2 regions of the Tistrella mobilis genome follow, and region 1 is predicted to be linked to the other one. Evidence: riboswitches for the same ligand, from Rfam matches in the RefSeq annotation. Region 1 holds a riboswitch; the other holds the start of a gene.
What was found. Region 1 has a riboswitch for cobalamin ahead of P7L68_RS19275 (ribonucleoside-diphosphate reductase subunit alpha). Riboswitches for the same ligand answer to the same signal wherever they lie in the genome.
Positions count from the first base shown of each region.

Region 2: linked by a shared signal. The riboswitch ahead of P7L68_RS07190 (energy-coupling factor ABC transporter permease) and the one ahead of P7L68_RS19275 (ribonucleoside-diphosphate reductase subunit alpha) in region 1 are both predicted to bind cobalamin.

Region 1 is NZ_CP121017.1:2,986,688-2,990,768, reverse strand. It holds gene P7L68_RS19285 (MmgE/PrpD family protein) at 1-200, opposite strand, end outside; gene P7L68_RS19280 (short-chain fatty acyl-CoA regulator family protein) at 342-1,781, shown strand; cobalamin riboswitch at 1,801-2,023, shown strand; gene P7L68_RS19275 (ribonucleoside-diphosphate reductase subunit alpha) at 2,161-4,065, shown strand; gene P7L68_RS19270 (ribonucleotide-diphosphate reductase subunit beta) at 4,071-4,081, shown strand, end outside.
Region 2 is NZ_CP121017.1:303,651-307,731, reverse strand. It holds gene P7L68_RS07210 (sigma-54-dependent Fis family transcriptional regulator) at 1-108, shown strand, start outside; gene P7L68_RS07205 (energy-coupling factor ABC transporter ATP-binding protein) at 116-940, opposite strand; gene P7L68_RS07200 (CbiQ family ECF transporter T component) at 940-1,683, opposite strand; gene P7L68_RS07195 (energy-coupling factor ABC transporter substrate-binding protein) at 1,683-2,012, opposite strand; gene P7L68_RS07190 (energy-coupling factor ABC transporter permease) at 2,009-2,683, opposite strand; cobalamin riboswitch at 2,788-3,028, opposite strand; gene P7L68_RS07185 (YciI family protein) at 3,227-3,601, shown strand; gene P7L68_RS07180 (RNA polymerase sigma factor) at 3,598-4,081, shown strand, end outside.

The sequences.
Region 1 (4,081 bases):
ACCGGCCGTCGGGCAAGGGCGGCGGCGGCGACCGCGGCATTGTCGATGATGCGGTTGCCGATCATTTCCGCGACCTCGGCACCGACCGGTACCGGGTCGGCGGCGACGGCCGCGATCTTCCAGGCGAGCTGATCCTCGCGGGGCAGGTGGTCGGCGGAACGGCGGGCGCGAACCTCGTGCAGGATCACCGGGGGCCTCATTGCGCTTGCATCGGATGGGATGCTTCGCAATATACGCAGACAGAAAAATCCACAAATGACTGAAAATGCGTGGGTTTGCGAAGGGTGATCCGGGAATTTGCGAAGATTGCGAAGATCCGGGGCACAGGAGATGAACGGCGTATGAGCAAAGCATTCATGGGTGTGCGGCTGAAGCGGCTGCGCGAGGAACGCGGCCTGACCCAGGCGGCACTTGCCCGCGCACTGGACGTGTCGCCGAGCTATCTGAACCAGCTGGAGCGCAACCAGCGGCCATTGACCGTGCCGGTGCTGCTGAAGATCAACGCGGTGTTCGGTGTCGACGTGCAGGTGTTCTCGGAGGACGAGGAGGCGCGGCTGATCGCCGATCTGCGCGATGTGCTGATCGGAAGCGGAGAGGGGGCCGGCGGACGGGTATCGATGGCCGAGATCCGCGAACTGGCCGCCGGCATGCCCGAGATGGGCCGGGCGCTGATCGGGCTGCACCGGCGCTGGCGGGCGGCGGAGGAACGGGCCGATGCGCTTGCCGCCCGGCTTGGGCAGGATGTCGCCGGCCAGACCTTGACGCCCATGCCTTACGAGGAGGTGCGGGATTTCTTCTATGCCCGCCATAACCATGTGGCCGAGCTGGACCATGCCGCCGAGGCGCTGAACGCGGCGGCGGGTCTGGTTCCCGGCCGGGTTCTGCCGCGGTTGATCGCGCATCTGCGCCGCCGCCACGGCGTCGAGGTGATCGACGACGAACAGCCCGGCGAGGCGGAAAGCCGGGGCGGGGTGTTGAGCCGCTTCGATCCCGAGCGCCGGGTGCTGCGGCTGGCCGCGGGCCTGCCGCCCGGCCGGGCCGCCTTCCAGATCGCCAGCCGGCTTGCCTTTCTGGAGCAGGGGGTGGTGCTGGACCGGCTGTCGGCCGATCCGGGCTTTTCGGGAGAGGAGGCGCGGGTACTGGCGCGGATCGGCCTGGCCGCCTATTTCGCCGGGGCGCTGATCCTGCCCTATGGCCCTTTCCTGGCCGCGGCGGAGGAGCTGGGCTATGACATCGAGCGCCTGTCCCGCCGCTTCGGGGTGGGGTTCGAGACCATCTGCCATCGGCTCAGCACATTGCAGCGGCCCGAGGCGCGGGGCGTGCCCTTCTTCTTCGTGCGGGTGGATCGTGCCGGCAATATCTCCAAGCGTCAGTCGGCGACCGATTTCCATTTCTCGCGGGTCGGCGGCAGCTGCCCGCTCTGGAATGTCCACGAGGCCTTCGCAAGCCCCGGCCGGATCCTGACCCAGCTGGCCCGCATGCCCGATGGCCGGACCTATCTCTGGATCGCCCGCACGGTGGGGCGTATGGGTGGCGGCTGGGGCGCGCCGGGCAAGAGCTTCGCGATCGGGCTCGGCTGCGACCTGCGCCATGCCGGCCGGCTGGTCTATGCCAAGGGACTGGATCTGTCCGACCCGGAGGCGGCGACGCCGATCGGCGCCGGCTGCAAGGTCTGCGACCGCCCGGCCTGCCCGCAGCGCGCCTTTCCGCCGGTGGGGCGGCGTCTGGCGGTGGATGAGGCGGAACGCCGCTTCGCCCCCTATCCTGCGGCCGAGGCTTGACGGCAGGGTACGGATCTGCACAAGATGCGGCGTTCTCGGTTCCCCAGATCCACAAGATCTGGGGCTAAGAGGGAATCCGGTGCGACGGGGGACCCCCCCCGCCAATGCCGGAGCTGTCCCCGCAACTGTAGGCGGTGAGCGGCCACGCGAAGACAGGGCCACTGACGGGCGACCGTCGGGAAGGCCGGCGTGGCAGCGGTGACCCGCAAGCCAGGAGACCTGCCGGAACCTTGGAATGATACGTCCCTGGGCGGGGAGTCCCGGCGGGCGCATGGCGGTTTCCGTCCGGCGACCCGCGGGCCTGTGGTTCCGCATCCGGCGCTTTCGGGCCTGCCCTGCGTTCATCCGGCCCCGGTCCGCAGATCGATGGGTGAACGTCATGACCTCTCTCGCCTTCGACTTCGACCGGCACGGCCATCTGGTTCCGGTGACGGCTGCGGTGCCGCCCGAAGCCGTGCCGCGCCGGCCGCAGGCGCCGATCCCGTTTCCGCTGGCCCCCAAGCCGGTGCCGGCCGATCTGGCGCTGGATCGCGGGCGCGATGCGTTGCTGACCGATTTCGGCAAGGCGACCCTGCGCGACCGTTATCTGATGCCGGGGGAGAGCTATCAGGATCTGTTCGCGCGGGTGGCCTGCGCCTATGCCGACGACCGGGCCCATGCCCAGCGGATCTATGATGCGATCTCGCGGCTCTGGTTCATGCCGGCGACGCCGATCCTGTCCAATGGCGGCACCAGCCGCGGCCTGCCGATCTCGTGCTTCCTGAACGCCGTGCCCGACAGCCTGGACGGCATCGTGCGCACCTGGAACGAGAATGTGGCGCTTGCGTCCAATGGCGGCGGCATCGGCACCTATTGGGGCGAGGTCCGCTCGATCGGCGAGCCGGTGAAGGGCTGCGGCGAGACATCCGGCATCATCCCCTTCATCCATGTGATGGACGGGCTGACGCTGGCGATCTCGCAGGGCTCGCTGCGCCGCGGCTCGGCCGCGGTCTATCTGGACGTGCATCACCCGGAGATCGAGGAATTCCTCGAAATCCGCAAGGCCTCGGGCGATTTCAACCGCAAGGGCCTGAACCTGCATCACGGCATTGCGATCACCGATGCCTTCATGGAGGCGGTGCGCGACGGCGCCGATTTCCCGCTGGTCAGCCCGAAATCGGGGGCGATACTGCGCCGGATCGATGCAAGGCGGCTGTGGCAGAGGATCCTTGAGACCCGGCTGCAGACCGGCGAGCCCTATCTGCTGTTCATCGATACGGTCAACCGCGCCCTGCCGCGCCACCAGCGGGCGCTGGGGCTGAAGGTTTCGACCTCGAATCTCTGCAGCGAAATCACGCTCGCGACCGGCGCCGATCATCTGGATGAAGAGCGTACCGCGGTCTGCTGCCTTGCCTCGCTGAACATCGAAACCTGGGACGAATGGCAGGGCGAGGCGGGTTTCGTCGAAGACGTGCTGCGCTTCCTCGACAATGTGCTGACCAGTTTCATCGAGACGGCGCCCGACGAGATGGCCCGGGCGCGCTATTCGGCGATGCGCGAACGCTCGGTCGGGCTGGGGGTGATGGGCTTCCACGCCTTCCTTCAGGCGCGCGGCATTCCGTTCGAGAGCGCGATGGCCAAGGCCTGGAACCTCGCGATCTTCCGCAGGCTGCGCCAGGAGGCCGACCGCGCCTCGGTGTTCCTGGCCGAAGAGCGCGGCCCCTGCCCGGATGCGGCCGAGGCCGGCATGCAGGCGCGGTTCAGCCACAAGCTCGCCATCGCGCCCACGGCGTCGATCAGCATCATCTGCGGCGGCACCAGCGCCTGTATCGAGCCGATCCCGGCCAATATCTACACCCACAAGACGCTGTCCGGCGCCTTCCCGGTGCGCAACCCGCATCTGGCCCGGCTGCTGGCCGAACGTGGCCTGGACCGGCCCGAGATCTGGCAGTCGATCGTCGAGCACGAAGGGTCCGTGCAGCATCTGGACGGGCTGACCGGGGACGAGAAGGCGGTGTTCCGTACCGCCTTCGAGATCGACCAGCGCTGGATCGTGGAACTGGCGGCCGATCGCGCGCCCTTCCTGTGCCAGAGCCAGTCGCTGAACCTGTATCTGCCGGCCGATATCGATAAATGGGACCTGCACATGCTGCACTGGACCGCTTGGGAGCGGGGGGTGAAGAGCCTCTATTACTGCCGCTCCAAATCCATTCAGCGGGCGGGCTTTGCCGGCGGCACCCGTGTCGGGGCCACATTGGCCGCGACCGCACGCACCGATTACGAGGAGTGCCTGGCATGTCAGTGAGGCGCATGATCCCGGG
Region 2 (4,081 bases), 2.2 Mb from region 1:
TTCCGCGCCCTGGCCGGGACCGGCGGCAATATCAGCGCCGCCGCACGTCTGCTCGGCATCCATCGCGCCACGCTTCACCGCCGGTTGAAGGCCGCAGGCGGCCATTAGGGCCGCTTTACCGGTGCCCCGGCAAGGCGGCCACCAGATCCTCCAGCCGCCGCGGCAGGGGGCCGGCCTTCAGCAGCCCGCGGGCTGCCAGTTCGCCGGCCAGGCGGCGGAGCATCGGCAGGCGCAGCCCCAGCGCCGCCAGCAGCGCCTCATCCTCAAAAACCGCCTCGGGCGGCCCGTCGAGGACGATCTGCCCGCGGCCGAACACGGCAATACGATCGGCCCAGCCATTGGCCAGGTCCATGTCGTGGGTGGCGATGACCACGGCCGTGCCGGTGCCGGCCACCGCATCCAGCCGCTGCATCAGTTCATCGACGCCGGCCGGATCGAGCCCCGCCGTCGGCTCGTCGAGCAGCAGGATACCGGGCCGCATGGCCAGCAGCCCGGCGATGGCGACCCGCTTGCGTTGGCCGAAGCTCAGCATATGAGTGGCACGATCGGCGAGATGGGCAACGCCCATCATATCCAGCGCCTCTGCCGTACGGCCCCGGGCCTCGGCCATGGTCAGGCCAAGATTGAGCGGACCGAAGCTTACATCCTCGGCGACGGTTGCGGCAAAGAGCTGGTCGTCGGGATCCTGGAACACCAGACCGACCCGATGCCGGAGCCGGGTCAATCCCTTGCGGTCATGAGTGACCGGGCTGCCGTCGAGGATCACCTGCCCCCGATCGGTGCGGATCGCGCCCGCCAGCGCCAGCAGCAGGGTCGACTTGCCGGCACCATTGGCGCCCAGGATAGCCAGGCGTCCGCCGGCCGGAATCACCAGATCGACATGATCGAGCGCCGTGACGCCGCCCGGATAGTGATGAACCAGATCCCGAGCTTCGAGCATCAGCCGATCCAGGCCGCGCCGGCTGCGGCAAAGACAAGGCCGCCCGCGAGCAGGGCAAGCCGGGCCGGGGCGGCAACCGCCTCGGCACCGGCAAAGCGCAGCCGGCCGTCATAGCCCCGCACGGCAAGCCCGGCATTCATCCGCTGCGCCCGATCCAGCACCCGCGGCAGAAGCCCGGCGAGCAGCCGGCCCCCCGATCGGATCTGCCGGCCCCAGCCGGCATGCCCCAGCCGGGCCGCCTGGGCACGCTGCCCCGTCTCCAGACAGTCCAGCACCAGCCACACGATGCGGAACATCATCATCGCCAGATCCGAGATGTCGGGGGCGAGTCCGCGACGCTGAATCATCTGGAGCAGCGAGGTGAGCGGCGTGGTGAGCGCAAGCCCGATCAGGCAGGCGACACAGGTGACGCTCCTCAGCCCGGTGAAGGCGGCAGCGGACAGCATGTCGGGATCGGCGATGCCGACCACGGGCCCGCCTGCCCAGTGAAGCGTGATCATCTGTACGGCGGTGCCGGCCAGGATGAAGCCGGCCGGCATCACGGCCGCAGCACGCACATCCCGCAGCCCCACCCGTGCTGCCCCCAGCACCAGGCAGAGGACCAGCAGCAGGATCACGATCTGGCCGATCCAGCCGGCCACGACCAGCGAGACCAGCATCAGCCCGATGAAGATCAGGGCCTTTTCGGCAGCCGGTCGTCTGCGCCAGCGATTGGTCTGCGCGGCACGATCGATGGCCCGCATCAGGCGCGGGGCCTGTCGGCGCGCGCCGCGGCAGTATCGTCCGCGGCCGGGTCCGCATCGCGGCGGCCGCGGCGCAGGCCGAAATAATAGCCGAGCAGCCCGGCGCCGATCGCCGCCTGAAGGGCGAAGAGCAGGCTTTCGATCTCACCGCTCGGCGGTTCCCAAAGCGGCTGGAACCAGGGTTCGTAGTCGGGTGCGATCTCGCCGATCACCAGCTCGGCCTGACCGTCCGCTCCGGCGAACTCCACGGTGCCGGGCGGGTGGATCAGCAGCGGTGCGATGGCCAGCATCACGACCAGGGCAAGCAGGATCAGATTGCGCTTCATCATGACGCCACCCGCCCGCGGAACAGATCCAGCGCCTTCAGTTCCGAGCGGCTGTAGCGGCCGAGCATGTTGAACACCACCACGGTCAGCAGCCCCTCGCTGATCGCGAGCGGCACCTGGGTGAGGGCGAAAATACCCAGGAACTTCGATGCCGCCCCGGCGATGCCGCCGGCCGGATCGGGGAAGGCGAGCGCCAGCTGCAGCGAGGTCACCACATAGGTCGCAAGATCACCCAGTGTCGCCGCCACGAAGATCGCGAGCGCCGCCCCGGCCCCCATGCGGGTGAGGCCGTGGAACAGCCCCCAGGCAACGAAAGGTCCTGCGATCGCCATGGAAAAGACGTTGGCGCCAAGGGTGGTGAGCCCGCCATGGGCAAGCAGCAAAGCCTGGAACAGCAGCACGATGGTGCCGAGCACGGCGGTGACCGTGGGGCCGAACAGGGTTGCGGCCAGCCCTGTCCCGGTCGGATGTGAACAGCTGCCGGTGACGGATGGCAGTTTCAGCGCCGAGAGCACGAAAACATAGGCACCGGATGCCGCCAGCAGAAGCTTCACTTCCGGTGTTTCGCGGACCAGCCGGGTGATCCGGCGGGCTCCGTGAATGACGAAGGGTGCCGAGACCGCCGCCCAGAGGGCGGCATGGGTCGCCGGCAGATAGCCTTCCATAATATGCAAGGGCCGATCCTCCGAAGGCGTTGGCCACGTGCGGCAAGGCCTTCGGAGAAATCCCGGCAGGTTCCGGGGACCCCGCCCCCATCCGAACACCCCGTTCGGAGAGTGGCCCTGTCAGATGTGAAGGCAGGTTTCCTGGCTTGCGGGTCACCATCCGTCGCCGGCCTTCCCGGTTGCCCAGTGGCCTGAGAGCCCGAAACCATAAGTCCCGGGCGGGCGACAAACTCTCCGCCTACAGTTGCGGGGGCAGCCATGGCTCCCGGGCGCATTGCACCCGTACCCATGTTCCCTTTTACACCGCCCTCCCCCATCCGGAGCGAAAGGCGGACCTTCATGGGGTGTGATTCTGATCCCTGGTTGCATCGGGTGTCAAGTCGCCGGCCGGAAGACGGGATCGGCGCCGGATATTCTCTCCGGAAATTTTTGTCGGGCAGCGCAACGGCGCTGTCGAAATCGTCGTTGCCCGGGGCTCATCATTCCGGACGGGGGAGAGCAGCCCGCGGGGTGCGGGCAGGGCGCGCCGTCCACAGATGAGGGATGCGACCAATGCAGTATATGATGGTGATCTACGAGACCGCGGAGGCCCTGGCGAAGCAGCAGGATCCGGCCGAGGCCGACGCCTATTGGGGGGGCTGGGGTGCCTATGTCCAGGCGATCCAGGCTGCCGGCATCGTCCAGGACGGCCACGGATTGCTGCCGCCCGAAACGGCGACCACGGTGCGGATCACGGACGGGCGCCGCCAGGTTCAGGATGGCCCCTTCGCCGACACCAAGGAAAAGCTCGCCGGCTATTTCGTGATCGACGTGCCGGATCTGGACACGGCACTCGACTGGGCGGCGCGTTGCCCGGCGGCCGCACAGGGGGCCGTAGAGCTGCGGCCGGTGATGCCGCCGATGCAGGAACCCGGAGGCGGGGCGTGACCGGCCCCGACGTGGCACACAGGGCGGTCGAGGCGGCGGCACGGCAGTCCCGTGCCCGCCTCGTCGCCTTCCTGGCCGCGCGGTTCCGCGACCTCGCCGCGGCAGAGGATGCCGTGGCCGATGCTTTCCGGATCGCGCTGGACCTCTGGCCCCGGCAGGGTGTGCCGCGGGAGCCGGAGGCCTGGCTCGCCACGGTCGCCCGCCGCCGGATCACCCATGCCCTGCGCCACGGGGCCGTGCGCCGGGCGGCCGAACCGGCCCTGACCCTGCTGGCGGGGGAGGCGGAGGAGGCGGCGATGGCGGCGCGCCCCCTGCCCGACGACCGCCTGGCCCTGCTGTTCGTCTGCGCCCATCCCGCGATCGCCTCCGAGATGCGCGCGCCGTTGATGCTGCAGGCGGTGCTGGGGCTGGATGCCGCCCGGATCGGATCGGCCTTTCTGGTGGCACCGGCCACCATGGGGCAGCGGCTGGTCAGGGCCA